One region of the Salibacterium lacus genome, then DNA from elsewhere that is predicted to be linked to it. Evidence: a T-box and tRNA genes for the amino acid it is inferred to sense, from the RefSeq annotation. Region 1 holds a T-box; the other holds one or more tRNA genes.

Region 1 (7,770 bases):
GCTGGGAAGCGATATTGTCAGGCTTTCGCTTTATCGAAAAAAGAACAGAATCTGCTGTTCTTTTTTTTATACCTTCCACCTCCATCCCAAGTTGTTCAAGCTGCTTTTGGATCAGAGAGAGCGACTGCTCGTTTGCAGGAGAAACATGTTCCACCGTGACACCGGCAGAAGACAGCTGCACCCGTGGAAGTGCTTCTTCCCCGTGAACATCGAGATACAAATGAACCATGGTATCCCATTTGAAAAAAAGGTGGTTCATTTTCCATTTTTCCCCCACTGCATGTTTCACGTGAAACACTCGTGACGAAAAATGCGGGAAGAACCCCTGCTTTTGTATTTTCACTTCATCTTCCATAAACGTAAATTGTTTTTTCTTCTTTTTTCTCGTCGTCACCCCGTGGGCAAGCATATCTGCGGCAGCCGGGTAATGAGGATCTTCGATAAGCAGGAGTCCCTTTAAAAGATGGGTGAGACCGTAAAAAAGAAGCAGAGGACGTGTTAAGAGGGGGGCCTGTGCTCCTTCTGTCCAGTACGTACGGCCCAGAAGCCACTCATAGTGAAATGCCGGGGTATTACGGTAGCTCCACTGAAGGGCGTCATAGGCTGAAGCACGGCGGGCGAGATATTCTTTTTCGAGCTTGCGCTGCAGCACATTCTGTGCTTCATACGGGGCATAATAAGAGAAATAGTTGTACAGATCATTTTGTTTCATCGTCAGCACCTTTCTGTTCGTTGAATAAATCAGAAAGTTTAAACTTATTCATAATTCTCGTTATAAGGCACAAAACATGATAAGATATTAGAAAATCTCAGAGTTGGTTTTTAGCATGCGCTGTTTACAGGCTGGTTATGAATCATCCTTCTTTCGTAAGCAGGAGAACAAAAACGATGCAGAAAGGTGGAGTGTCAGAATGCGGGAAGATAAGTTTGCTAAAGAGGGGTTAACGTTTGATGATGTCCTGCTGATGCCGGATCGGTCGGATATTCATCCACGTGATGTGTCGCTGAAGACGACACTGTCGGATAAGCTGAATCTTAATATACCGATTGTCAGCGCTGGAATGGATACTGTTACAGAAGCGCCGCTGGCAATAGCTGTTGCCCGGGAAGGCGGACTCGGTGTTATTCATAAAAACATGTCCATTGAAGAGCAGGCGGAAATGGTGGATCAAGTGAAACGCTCGGAAAGCGGCGTTATTACAGATCCTTTCTTTTTAACACCCGAACGGAAGGTGTACGATGCGGAGTATCTGATGGGAAAATACCGGATATCAGGCGTTCCGATTGTGAATGAAAAACAGAAGCTTGTCGGCATTCTCACCAATCGGGATCTCCGTTTCATTGAGGATTATTCCATCGAGATCAGGGATGTGATGACCAGTTCCAATCTTGTTACAGCACCGGTGGGAACAACGCTTGAAGAAGCCGAGAAAATAATGCAGAAGCATCGTATCGAAAAGCTTCCGCTGCTTGATAACGATGAGATACTGCGGGGGCTTATCACCATCAAGGATATCGAGAAAGTTATTGAATTTCCGCAGTCTGCAAAAGATAAACAGGGAAGATTGCTCGCCGGCGCTGCTGTTGGTGTAACAGGGGATGCGATGATCCGTATTGATACACTCGTTAAGGCAGAAGTGGACGCCATTGTGCTTGATACGGCACACGGACATTCCAAAGGTGTCCTGGATAAACTGAAAGAAATCCGTGATACCTACCCGGATGTGACCATTATCGCCGGTAACGTGGCAACACCGGAAGGAACCCGTGAACTCATTGAAGCCGGCGCGGATGTCGTGAAAGTCGGGATTGGACCTGGATCCATCTGTACGACCAGAGTAGTGGCAGGTGTCGGCGTTCCGCAGATCACTGCCGTGTTTGACTGTGCGGAAGAAGCTGCTCGGCACGACGTTCCTATTATTGCCGACGGCGGTATCAAATTCTCGGGGGATATTGTCAAAGCCCTCGCAGCAGGTGGTCACGCCGTGATGCTCGGCAGTATGCTGGCCGGGGTGAAAGAAAGTCCGGGAGATACAGAAATATATCAGGGCAGACAGTTCAAGGTTTACCGCGGCATGGGGTCGATGGGTGCCATGGAACAGGGCAGCAAAGACCGCTATTTCCAGGAAAACAATCAGAAACTGGTCCCTGAAGGCATTGAAGGACGTATTCCTTATAAAGGACCGCTGACAGATACTGTCAATCAGCTGCTTGGAGGTATCCGTGCCGGTATGGGATACTGCGGCAGTGAAAATCTGCTTGATCTGCGTGAAAATGCCCGGTTCACTAGAATTACAAACGCCGGACTGCGGGAAAGTCACCCCCACGATGTTCAGGTAACGAAAGAAGCTCCGAATTACAGTCTATAGGATGGTCGTCCCCCGGAGAGAAAACAGGTTACTTCTTTTCTCTCCGGGGGACTTCTTATTTCCCGGGAAATAATGAACCTGTATTTTTGGGACCGGAGCAATCTATTTTTTTGACTGTTCGTATGATAAAATATCCTTTGTGTAAATAGAGCGTGGAGGTGCAGGAGATTGAAGAAGAAAAACATACTATCTATGATTGCGGCAGTACCGCTGACTGCCGGTTTATTATTCCAGACAGAATCAGAGGTGCAGGCAGTGGAACCGGATCTTGCAGCAGAATCGGCAATACTTGTGGATGCTGATTCAGGCCAGATTCTTTACAGCAATAAAGCCGATCTTATTCTTCCCCCGGCGAGTATGACAAAAATGATGACAGAATACCTTGTTAATGAAGCTGTAGCTCAGGGAGAGATATCCTGGGACGCTGAAGTGAATGTGACATCCAAAGCAGAGGAAATTTCCCAGAATAACGCCTTATCCAATGTGCCGCTCAGGCAGAATCGTACATATACCGTTCAGGAATTATATGAAGCGATGGCTATTTATTCCGCAAACGGCGCAACCATTGCCTTAGCCGAGCATGTTGCAGGAAGCGAATCCGATTTTGTCGACATGATGAATGAACGAGCCGGAGAACTGGGAATGAAAGAATATGAATTTGTGAACTCAACAGGACTGAACAATGCTTCCATGGATGGACTCCACCCGGAAGGTACCGAACCGGACACCGAAAATATGATGTCGGCCCGGGCATCGGCAAAGCTCGCGTATCATCTGCTGAATGAGTACCCGGATGTCCTCGATACAGCAGGCATTACGGAAAAAACATTCCGTGAGAATGGCGCAAATACCTCCATGGATAACTGGAACTGGATGCTTCCCGGCAGCATGTATGGGAGTCTGGATTACGAAGGAGTCGACGGGCTGAAAACAGGCTACACGGAGATGGCGGGCAACGCCTTCACTGGTACAGTGGAACAAAACGGCACCCGCTTCATTTCAGTAGTGATGCGAACCGATTCGCAGACAGCCCGTTTTGAAGAAACTGCCAAATTGTATGACTACGGATTTGACAACCTGTCTGAGACAGAAGTGGTTCAGGAAGGGCAGTCTTTTGAAGATGCTTCGTCCTTTCCGGTTGTAAACGGAAAAGAAGACACCGTGTCCGCTTCTGCCGGAAGCAGCCTGTCTCTTCTTCTGGAAAATGGAGATGCGGAAAACATAAACACATCGGTCAACATTAATCAGGATGTACTGAATGAAAACGGAGAACTGGAAGCGCCGGTTGAAAAAGGTACAGAAATCGGAACCATTACGCTGAGCGGCGAGGCAGCACCACAGTCTCTCTCCGGTGTAAATGCAACATCACAGGAAGCACCGCTCGTTCTCGATGAAGGAGTGGAAAAAGCCGGATGGTTCGCTCTTACGATGCGGAGCGTCGGCGGGTTCTTCGGAAATATGTGGAACAGCGCCTCCAGTTTTGTACAGGGACTGTTATAGGGCCCGGGTGTTTATTCACACGGGTGGTAGTGTTATAATAAATGATACCATTACGTCTTGTTCTTGATACACGATACGGAACGAAACGATATAACGAAGGACCAGGAGGAATGGAAGATGGCAGATAGAGGGACAGACAGAGTAAAACGAGGAATGGCGGAAATGCAGAAAGGCGGCGTCATCATGGACGTCGTGAACGCTGAACAGGCAAAAATTGCGGAAGAGGCCGGTGCTGTAGCGGTGATGGCACTGGAGCGTGTGCCTGCTGATATCCGTGCAGCCGGGGGTGTGGCGCGTATGGCCGACCCTACGATCGTTGAAGAAGTGATGAATGCTGTATCCATTCCGGTCATGGCAAAAGCAAGAATCGGACACATCGCCGAAGCCAGAGTGCTTGAAACGCTGGGTGCGGATTATATCGATGAGAGTGAAGTACTCACACCGGCGGATGAAGTATATCACCTCGATAAGAGCGAATATACCGTTCCGTTTGTGTGCGGAGCCCGTGATCTGGGAGAGGCCCTCCGCCGTGTAGGTGAAGGGGCTTCCATGCTGCGTACCAAAGGGGAACCGGGTACAGGCAATATCGTGGAAGCGGTCCGTCACATGCGGATTGTACAATCCGAGTTAAAGAAAGTCGCCGGCATGTCCAAAGATGAACTGATGACAGAAGCTAAAAACCTGGGAGCTCCGTATGAACTGCTGCTGGGTATTCAAGAAACAGGAAAGCTTCCTGTAGTAAACTTCGCAGCCGGTGGTATTGCAACGCCTGCTGATGCTGCACTGATGATGCAGCTCGGCGCGGACGGTGTTTTTGTGGGATCGGGTATTTTCAAGTCCGAACATCCGGATAAATACGCGAAAGCAGTAGTGGAAGCAACCACTCATTATCAGGATTATGAATTAATCGCCCGGCTTTCCAGAGGACTTGGCACTGCCATGCAGGGACTGGAAATCTCCACACTTGACCCGTCGGAGCGTATGCAGGACCGCAGCTGGTAAAAGGAGGTGCGGCATATGCTGAAAATAGGTGTGCTTGCTCTTCAGGGGGCCGTGCAGGAACATTTGAAAAGCCTGCAGGCTCCTGATGTGGAAACCGTTATTGTAAAGCGTACGGATCAGCTGGAGGCACTGGACGGCCTTGTTTTTCCCGGCGGCGAAAGCACTACGATGAGGCGTCTCGTCAATAAATACGGGTTTTATGAACCGCTTCGCGCGTTCGCTGCTGCCGGAAAACCGATATTTGGTACCTGCGCCGGTCTCATTCTGATGGCCGACCATATCGCGCAGGAACCGGAAGGACACCTGCAGCTGATGGATATGAACGTGCAGCGCAACGCTTTCGGACGTCAGCGCGAAAGTTTTGAAACGACACTCGTTGTCAAAGATGTAGCCGAAGATATTGAAGCGGTGTTTATCCGTGCGCCGCTCATCTCCAGCACTGGAGATGACGTGGAGGTTCTCTCGTCATTTAATGGGGAAATCGTGGCAGCGCGGCAGAACCATCTGCTTGCCTGCTCCTTTCATCCCGAACTGACGGACGACACACGATTTCATCAATATTTTGTACAGATGGTGAGGGAATCTAAAGAAACGGCTCCGGAACACACCGCTGTAACGTAACACAAAAATGCGTTTTTTCATCATAGGAATGTTTATCTATCGGAAAAATCAAGGACGGGCAATAGTATCGGCATGTCTGACACGCAGAGAGCTGGTGGCTGCTGTGAACCAGCTGCAGAATGACCGAAAATCCTGCTCGGAGTGAAAAAAAGAACACGGCATCCCGCCAGTATTTTTTTCCGGTTCACCCACGTTACTGGGTGCAAAGAGGCAGTATGAATGCTGCAATTTGGGTGGCAACGCGGGTCTCAACTCCCGTCCCTTTTTACATCAAAGGGGCGGGAGTTTTTTCTCGTAGGAACCATCACAATGACAGAAGATAATAAGCAGGAAATAAAGGAGGATAAATATGCTTGATGTAAAAGAACTGCGGCATAACTTTGAGGAAGTCAAAAGCCAGCTGGCTAAAAGGGGCGAAGATATCGCGGATCTGGATACATTCCAGGATCTCGATGAAAAGAGACGGGACTACATTCAAAAAACCGAAGAGTTGAAGCAGAAACGAAATGAAGTTTCCCAGCAGGTGGCTGAGCTGAAACGCGAAAAGAAAGACGCTGATCATCTGATCCAGGAGACGAAGGAAGTTTCTTCGCGTATTAAAGAATTGGATGAAGCGTTGAAAGAAATCGAACAGCAGCTGGAAGATTTGATGCTCCGCATCCCCAACATCCCTCATGAAAGTGTACCTTACGGGGAAGATGAGTCTGAGAACGAAGAAATACGTGCCTGGGGAGACAAACCTTCCTTTGACTTTGAAACAAAAGCACACTGGGATCTGGCAGCTGAACTTGGCATGATGGATTTTGAACGGGCTTCGAAAGTAACCGGCAGCCGGTTTGTTTTCTATAAAGGAGCCGGCGCAAGGCTCGAGCGTGCACTGATCAATTACATGATGGACATGCACGAAGCAGAGCACGGCTACGAAGAAATTATGCCGCCGTACATGGTGAACCGGGACAGCATGACCGGCACCGGCCAGCTTCCGAAGTTCGAAGAGGATGCCTTTAAAATCAGGGAGGAAGATTACTTCTTGATTCCAACAGCGGAAGTACCGGTGACGAACCTGCACCGGGATGAAATTCTGGACGTGGAAAATCTCCCGCTTCTTTACGCTGCGTACAGCGCCTGCTTCCGATCGGAAGCGGGGTCAGCCGGACGGGATACGCGTGGTTTGATCCGTCAGCATCAATTCAATAAAGTGGAACTCGTCCGGTTTGCACTACCGGAGCAGTCGTATGAGGACCTTGAGACGCTGACCGGTCAGGCGGAAAAAGTACTGCAGCGCCTGGAACTCCCGTACCGCGTGATGAACATGTGCAGCGGAGATCTCGGTTTCACCGCTGCCAAGAAATATGATATTGAAGTATGGCTGCCAAGTTATGAAGACTATAAGGAGATTTCCTCCTGCAGTAACTTTGAAGACTTTCAGGCGCGCCGGGCCAACATCCGCTTTAAACGGGATAAAAAAGCAAAAACCGAATTCGTTCATACACTGAATGGTTCCGGTCTTGCGGTCGGTCGTACCGTTGCCGCCATTATGGAAAACTACCAGCAGGAAGACGGATCCATCAAAATCCCCGACGTACTGCGCGGTTACATGGGCAATAAATCTTATATTTCAAAGTAAACAACAGAAAGGGGACCGGCTGTCTATGCCAGCCGGTCCGATCTGTATGTATTCGCATTATTCGAACAAATGGAGCGGAAGCCTTGCAAGCGTGGCTGTATTTTTTTTATAATAACTATAGCTTTTATAATATATTACGAAGGCGGTCATTCTGATTTTCGTGTACCCTCAACGTTATCCAAAGAGGAGGAACGTCCCGTGAAACTGGATCAGACGGATATGAAAATTCTTTCCTACCTGCAGGAAAACGGCAAGCGGTCTTACAGTGAAATTTCCCGTTATATTGACGTGAGTGAAGGAACCGTGCGGTCGCGGATTAATAAAATGCTGGAAAATGAAGTGTTTGAATTCATTATTCATACGAACCCTAATAAGGTTGGATTGTATGTACAAGCTATTATCGGGTTCTCCACAAAACTGGGGGAACAGGACAATATCGCCAAGAGCCTGCAGCAGTTCCCCGAAGTACGATTCATCGGCGCATTTTCCGGAAAGCACGATTTAATTATTCAGGCCTATTTCGAAGACAATGACAGCCTCGTCCGGTTTGTGAATGAGGAACTGGCGCATATTGACGGCATATTAAGCGCGGATGTTAACGTGGAACTGAAACAGTATAAAGATTCGTTTTCCTATGTTATCCGGCAGTGA
Region 2 (7,770 bases), on a different contig from region 1:
CAGCTGGTATACTTGCTGCTATCATGAGAAAAAAAATGTAACCGATTGTTCTGCCGATTCCCTTGAAACGAAAACGGCCGATATAGACAACCGAATAAAGACTTTTAATAAATGTTTGAAGGATCGTCATGATGTCCTCCTTTCTTTCCACCTGTCTCATTTTATCTTAGTCCGTACATTCTAAAAACAAATAATATAGATTTCTTTACAATTCTTAATAAAATCTTTACAAAAACTAAATGACATTAACGAAAAAATAAAGTAAAATACAAAAGGTTTGTCAGTAAAAGGGGATTTTTAATTTATATAACTGAAGGGATGAGAATGATTGGAAATTGATATTCAGACGATCATTTTTACGTTTTTAGGTGGTCTTGGAATCTTCTTGTTCGGTATTAAATTTATGGGGGACGGTCTTCAGAAAACAGCCGGCGACCGGTTAAGGGAAATACTGGACAGGTTTACAAGCAATCCACTGATGGGTGTTCTTGCAGGAATTATTGTGACCATACTAATTCAAACAAGTTCCGGCACGACGGTGCTTACAGTCGGTCTGGTCAATGCAGGATTTATGACCCTCCATCAGGCTATAGGTGTCATAATGGGCGCCAACATCGGGACAACGGCGACGGCTTTTATCATCGGCCTGGACATTGAAGCTTATGCACTACCGATTATGTTTGTCGGTACCGTCATGATATTTTTCCTGAAGAATAAAAAAGCCAATAATATCGGCCAGATCTTCTTTGGTTTTGGTGCTATTTTTTACGGTTTAAAATTAATGGGAGACGGCGTAGCGCCGCTTGAAGGATTGGAGTCATTCCAGAACCTGACGGTGAACATGAGTAACAACCCGATACTCGGCGTTATAATCGGTATTGGATTTACTGTGGCGGTGCAAAGTTCTTCGGCTTCCATTGGATTGCTGCAGGAACTGTATCAACAGGGAACCATTATGCTTGATGCGGTGATGCCTGTTCTTTTCGGTGACAATATCGGTACAACAATCACAGCAGTATTTGCGGCTATCGGCGCGTCCGTTGCAGCGAAACGAGCCGCCTTTGTACACGTTATTTTCAATTTACTCGGAACGACAATTATACTTATTCTGCTCGCGCCGTATACATTGTTTATGGAGAACATGCAGGAGTGGTTGAATCTCAATGAGCGGATGACAATAGCATTTGCGCATGGCATATTCAACGTTTCAAACACGCTGCTGCAGCTGCCGTTTGTCGGACTTCTTGCCATTCTAGTAACGAAGCTCATTCCAGGAAACGATACGGAGATTGAATATAAAGCCCGTCATCTGGACACCAGCTTTATTGAGCGTTCACCGGGTATTGCGCTGGGGCAGGCCAAATCAGAAACGCTGCGGATGGCTGAATTTGCCGAAAAAGGGCTGACAGAATCTCTGCAGTATCTGAAAACGAAACAAAAACGTCATTCGGAACTAACCATACAATTTGAAGAAGCAATCAATAATCTTGATAAAAATATAACGAATTATCTTGTCCTGGTATCAGAGAAATCTCTTTCTGATGAAAACTCAAGAATGCATTCCCTGCTCATGGACACAGTGCGCGATATTGAGCGCATCGGCGATCACATGGAGAATATGGTGGAATTGGTGGATTATCAGCTCACCAATAAAGTGACGTTATCCGAAGAGGCGCATAAAGATTTGGATGAAATGTTCAACCTCACAATAAACACGCTCCAACATGCGATTAAAACACTTGAAAATGATGATGTGGAAGAAGCTAAAGAAGTCGTGAAACAGGAAGAAGAAATCGACAAACTGGAACGTAAGCTTCGTAAAAAGCATATTCTCAGGCTGAATGAAGGAAAATGCTCTGGTTCGGCAGGGATCGTTTTCGTCGATATTCTAAGTAACCTGGAACGAATCGGCGATCATTCGGTCAATATTGCTGAAGCTGTCCTTGAGGAACAGGAAGAATCATAAAACGAAAAGAAAGCTTGAACAAAAATGATTAGAAGATAAAACATTTCCGGACGATTCAAAAAAGAATCGTCCGGAAATATTGATTTAAAAGGATAAAAAATCATCTTGACCCGCAGGTTGCAGCGTGATATGATAATTACTGTCGCTGTGAAGAATGCGGACGAGATGGTACATATTCCACAGTAGCTCAGTGGTAGAGCTATCGGCTGTTAACCGATCGGTCGCAGGTTCGAATCCTGCCTGTGGAGCCATGAGGCGGTGTAGCTCAGATGGCTAGAGCGTACGGTTCATACCCGTGAGGTCGGGGGTTCGATCCCCTCCACCGCTACCAATTAAATTTAATATGATGAACATCAAAAGCATTTCCATGTTTCATATGGCGGTTGTGGCGAAGTGGTTAACGCACCGGATTGTGGCTCCGGCATGCATGGGTTCGACTCCCATCAATCGCCCCATTCTTTTAATGAATCGGCAAGGCATGCGGACCCTTAGCTCAGTTGGTTAGAGCAAACGGCTCATAACCGTTTGGTCGTAGGTTCGAGTCCTACAGGGTCCACCACCTTTATCTTTTCCGCTTGGGAACGGACGCTTTTTTTGTTTACATGGAGGAATACCCAAGTACGGCTGAAGGGGACGGTCTCGAAAACCGTTAGGGGCTTTGCGGCCCGCGAGGGTTCGAATCCCTCTTCCTCCGCCATATTTAAATCAACTGTAAAAAACATGTTTACCCGTGCCGCCGGGGTGGTATAGTACGAATGGTGTTCAAAGGAGCACCATTCGTTTTTGTTGAAAAGACAAAATGAATTTGGTAACGTTAGAATTGTCGGACAGATATTCAAGGTTGCACGTCTGAATGCCGTTGCATGAAGACTGCGTGACAACACGAATCAGCAGACACATAAATTTTTGAAGGAGGAGTTGCATTATGGCTAACCATCAACTACCAGAACTACCTTACGCTTTTGACGCTCTTGAACCTCACATTGATGAAGAAACAATGAAAATTCATCATGGGAAACACCACAATACTTATGTGACGAAGCTGAATGGTGCGCTTGAAGGTCATGACGACCTGGCAGACAAGGATGTTAATGAACTGATCAGTGATTTGAATGCTCTACCTGACAGCATCCGTACCGCGGTAAGAAACAATGGCGGCGGTCATTCCAACCATACTCTATTCTGGCAGATCCTCAGCCCGAACGGCGGCGGTGAACCGGAAGGAGAACTTGCAGACGCTATTAAGAACAAGTGGGGAAGCTTTGAAGCATTCCAGGAGGAATTCAAAAATACCGCACTCGGTCGTTTTGGTTCCGGCTGGGCCTGGCTCGTTGTTAACAATGGTGAACTTGAAGTGCAGAATACACTGAACCAGGATTCACCAATCATGGAAGGTAAAACACCGATTCTTGGAATCGATGTTTGGGAACACGCTTATTACCTGAAGTATCAGAACCGTCGTCCGGAATATGTAGACGCGTTCTGGAACCTTGTTAACTGGGATGAAGTAGCGAAACGCTATAAAGAAGCTAAATAATAAGTGAACCACATGGCTGTCCTTATAAAAGGGGCAGCCTTTTTTTGGCTTCTCCCTGGGAGACAATTTCAGCCCAATCTTCGTTATGCAGAGTGCTTTTCAGAATAAACGGATAAGACGTCCCGCACCGCCTTATTTATTGAATAGGCTGCCGCCGCCCGCGGCACAATACAGAGAAGGGCGGTGGGGACATGTTACGTTCGATTACAAAAATGTTTTTAGGAAATGTTCCGGTAACCAAAAATTTATTGATGCTTCTTGTCATCGGAGGATTATATGCTGTATCCATTGCGCTGTCCAATACATTCGTCAATATTTATTTATGGAAGCAGTCCGGGGAAATCCGTGACATAGCACTATATCAGCTGGCTTCTGTCTTGTTACAGCCGCCGGCTTTTCTTCTGGCCGGCTATATAGCAAAAAAAGCAGATAGAATCTACACGCTGCGGGCCGGTGTATTTATTTTAACGGCTTTTTTTCTTGCCGTACTGATGGCTGGAAAAAATGTTGAAGACCTTCTTCTTTTTCTCGGGGCACTTCTCGGTATTGGATTTGGGTTTTACTGGCTTGGATACAATGTGCTCACATTTGAAATAACAGAACCGGAGACAAGAGATTTCTTTAATGGGTTTTCCGGGTTGTTAACATCTTTTGCCGGCATGATCGGTCCTTTAAGCGCAGGTTTTGTCATTACCTGGCTGCCTGAATCACGAGGGTATCAGGTGATATTTTTTCTTTCCTTCTTCCTGTTTATGATGGCTGTCCTGCTCAGCATGAAAATGAAACACAGGCATGCAAAAGGTCCGGTATACTTTAAAAAGGCAGCTGGAGAAATAAGAAAAAATAAAGACTGGAGAAAAATCCTGTACGCTCATTTTATGCAGGGGAGCCGGGAAGGTATTTTCGTGTTCATCATTATTTTGTGGGTGTACACAGCGACCAACAGCGAACTTGCTCTGGGAACATACGGCTTTGTGACATCTGCTGTATCGTTTCTTGGTTACTTTCTGGTGGGAAGGTTTCTCAAACCGGTTTTCCGAAAACATGCCATTTTCATCGGTGGCGGATTACTCGTTGTCTCAGTGTTTATTATTGTGTTTCACCCTGTTTTTCCGTTGTTGATAACGTATGGAATTGTGATCTCGGCGGCTTATCCGTTGATGCTGGTTCCCTACGTATCGCTCACATATGATGTGCTTGGAAAGGCTGCTGATGCCGGCGCACTTCGCATAGAATATCTGGTTACAAAAGAGTGGTTTATTAACAGCGGGCGGGCTTTTTCCATCATTTTGTTCCTGGTCGGGACCGCTTTGCTTCCTGATCGTATTATTATTCCGGTACTCATGGTAATAGCAGGAGCCGGACACTTTGCGGCTGCGTGGTGTATCAAAAATATTGATACGTCCTTTATTGTTGACAGGAAAAAAGTGAATAGCGGCATGCCGGAAAATGGAGGAGGAGACTCGGTGACATGAGTTCTCCTCTTCTTTTTACCCGCGTCAAAGTGTGCTAAAATGTAGTAATGTACAGAACGGTTACATAAGAAAAGGGAGAGGAATACAGGTGGGAAAAACGAAATCAGGAAACAGACACGTCCCTTTCCGCTTAAATCTGTTATTTTTTGCGGTATTTCTTTTATTTTCACTGCTTATTTTCAGGCTCGGTTATATTCAGATTGTGCAGGGTGATCAATTTGAAACTGATCTGGAGGAGTCTTCTTCAGAGCAGCAGGCCCGCATCGATGCCCCGCGCGGTTTAATGTACGACCGGAACGGAAATATCGTCGTGGATAACGAATTGGCGCTTTCTCTCACATACACGAATAAACAGTCCGTCTCGACGGACGAAAGACTTGAAATAGCAGATGCGCTCGTTGACCTCATTTCCATTGAAACAGATGAAAACGAAACCCTGAATGATAAAATCGACAAACGGACAAAACAGGATTACTGGATTGCCACGCACCCGGAAGAAGCCAAAAATTTAGTAACAGATGAAGAGCAAGCGCAAGCCGAGGAGGAAGAAGACGAGAACGCGCTGTATGACCTTCAGTTGAGCCGTATCAGCGAAGAACAGTTATCGTCTCTGGATTCCGAACTGAAACAAGTGTATATCTGGGGACAGATGGTCAGCGGTTATTATGATACCCCGTACCGTATTAAAAAAGACCTTTCCCGCAACGAAGCCCATCAAATCAGTGAACGGCTGGATGCTCTTCCGGGAGTCAATATTTTACGTGATGCCCAGCGTCAGTATTTGTATGATGATGCATTTCCTGATTATTTCGGCAACATCGGTTCTATCCCACGTGAGCAGCTGGATCAGTACCTTGCTAAAGGATACGCGCGCACAGACGAAGTGGGAACAAGCTTTCTGGAACAGCAGTATGAAAATGATCTACGCGGGAAGAAAGGCACCGTAACGAATGGGAATTCAACGAACGGACGACGGGGAAATGATCTTGTCCTCTCGATTGATATGGCGTTGCAGCAGGAAGTGGATACGATTTTGCAGGAAGAAGTAGGTTCGCTCTCCGGCGGTTTTATTAACAACCCCAACGCATACATCGTGATGATGGAGCCGGAAACGGGAGAAATTCTGACGGCGTCGGGCTATCAGGATCAATTAGGTATCACCTCAAAATCCTATGAAATGGGATCTACGGTGAAACCGGCAACGGTTATGACCGGTCTTGAAACCGGTGCAGTTACGCCGCAGACGACGATTGTCGATCGGCCGCTGGATCTTGCAGGAGCAGAACCTATCAGCTCTGTTTATAATATGGGTCCGGTTAATTATTACGATGCCATCGTTCAATCTTCCAACATTTATATGTCGTATGTAGCGATGAATATGGCTGGATACAGCCCCGGGACCGGTCAGAGTTGGAGCAGCTCAAATTACAAACAGGCGTATGCCACGCTCCGCTATTACTATTCCCAGTTTGGACTCGGAGCGGAAACCGGTATTGATTTACCGTCAGAATCGACGGGGATTACTGGTCCGACTAACACTCCGGGGAGACTGCTGTATTTAAGTTTCGGTCAGTTTGATACGTATACACCGCTGCAGCTTGCCCAGTATGTATCAACAGTTGCAAACGACGGATATCGTATGCAGCCGCGTCTCGTGAAAGGAATCAGACAGCCCAACCCGGATAAACAGAAACTCGGCGCGGTAAAAAAACAATTTGAACCCAACATTATGAATAAGCTGGATATTGATAACAGCTATATTGACAGGGTCCAGGAAGCCATGAGAGGCGTTGTAAATCAGAGCAGAGGTTCCGCACACTCGGAATTTAACGGCGCGGAGTATGCAGCAGCAGGCAAGACTGGGACCGCTGAAGTTACGGTTCGGCAGCGGAGTACGGGAAATTCGATAGACGGTATTAACCAGGCCTTTATTTCCTACGCGCCGTATGATAACCCGGAAGTGACAGCGGCTGTAGTAGTGCCGGGACTTTATGAGAGTTCGGACGTTGCAAAGGTTATCGGAAGAAGAGCACTCGACGCTTATTTCAATCTGAAGGAAAATCCTCAGGCTCCTGCGTCCGAAGAAACGCAGGAGGAAAGCGAAACAAACAATGAATAATAAAAACGGCAGTATCCCGAAAAAAACACGGGAACTGCCGTTTTTTAAGTTGTAATTTGATTAATTATTTCCTGAGCGCTCATTGTACTGTTTACCTTGTATTGTCCAGGTCTGATTGATGATGCCCGGCCGCTGCTTTGCAGTTTCTGCTGAAAAGCAGACGCTTCCTCCACCATCTCCAGCTGCTGTAAAAGGGAAGCCACGTCACCACTTGTCATTCCCGGTTCGATATGTAGGATGGCCGTTATTTCGTTTGTTTCCTCCTCTTCCGGCGGGGTGTTTTCTTCCTGGATGGTACTGTATTCTTCCTCCGTCATAACGACGTAACCATCCGATTCCAGGGAGGCAATGTGCTCCTCTGTGTTCCATGTGCCGGAACTTGTTTGTTCTTCAGCCTGTTCTGTGCTTTGGGCTGAGCTTTCCGTTTCGTTCTGACCGGGCTGAAGGAGAAAATAGGCAGCAGCTATGCAGCAGGCAGCCCCGAACCATCCAATAGAAAAAATCTGCATGCTTTTTCGATTCAACGTTGTCCCTCCTTATCACGCATTTCGGACAGCAGCTGCTGCACTTCATCAGGTTTTAATTCCATAACGGCTGCAATATCTTCGATACTCCTGTTCTGCTGATACAATTGATAGGCTTCGCTCACCAGTTCTTCTTTGGAATGACGCCG

What was found. The T-box of region 1 lies ahead of serS (serine--tRNA ligase). A T-box ahead of a tRNA ligase gene usually reads a tRNA of that ligase, here a tRNA-Ser.
Region 2: it has a tRNA-Ser gene. The T-box ahead of serS (serine--tRNA ligase) is inferred to sense a tRNA for this amino acid. The anticodon was not compared.

The regions. Positions count from the first base shown of each region.
Region 1 is NZ_JBHUML010000006.1:313,464-321,233, forward strand. Features, by position in the region: gene ACFSUB_RS17380 (YaaC family protein) at 1-712, opposite strand, end outside; gene guaB (IMP dehydrogenase) at 912-2,369, shown strand; gene ACFSUB_RS17390 (serine hydrolase) at 2,538-3,869, shown strand; gene pdxS (pyridoxal 5'-phosphate synthase lyase subunit PdxS) at 3,987-4,871, shown strand; gene pdxT (pyridoxal 5'-phosphate synthase glutaminase subunit PdxT) at 4,887-5,492, shown strand; T-box leader at 5,535-5,758, shown strand; gene serS (serine--tRNA ligase) at 5,842-7,119, shown strand; gene ACFSUB_RS17410 (Lrp/AsnC family transcriptional regulator) at 7,318-7,770, shown strand.
Region 2 is NZ_JBHUML010000002.1:285,629-293,398, forward strand. Features, by position in the region: gene ACFSUB_RS02165 (DUF1189 domain-containing protein) at 1-130, opposite strand, end outside; gene ACFSUB_RS02170 (Na/Pi cotransporter family protein) at 329-1,966, shown strand; tRNA gene ACFSUB_RS02175 (tRNA-Asn) at 2,143-2,217, shown strand; tRNA gene ACFSUB_RS02180 (tRNA-Met) at 2,221-2,297, shown strand; tRNA gene ACFSUB_RS02185 (tRNA-His) at 2,346-2,421, shown strand; tRNA gene ACFSUB_RS02190 (tRNA-Ile) at 2,449-2,525, shown strand; tRNA gene ACFSUB_RS02195 (tRNA-Ser) at 2,571-2,663, shown strand; gene ACFSUB_RS02200 (superoxide dismutase) at 2,892-3,503, shown strand; gene ACFSUB_RS02205 (MFS transporter) at 3,695-4,978, shown strand; gene ACFSUB_RS02210 (peptidoglycan D,D-transpeptidase FtsI family protein) at 5,067-7,097, shown strand; gene ACFSUB_RS02215 (hypothetical protein) at 7,142-7,621, opposite strand; gene ACFSUB_RS02220 (hypothetical protein) at 7,618-7,770, opposite strand, start outside.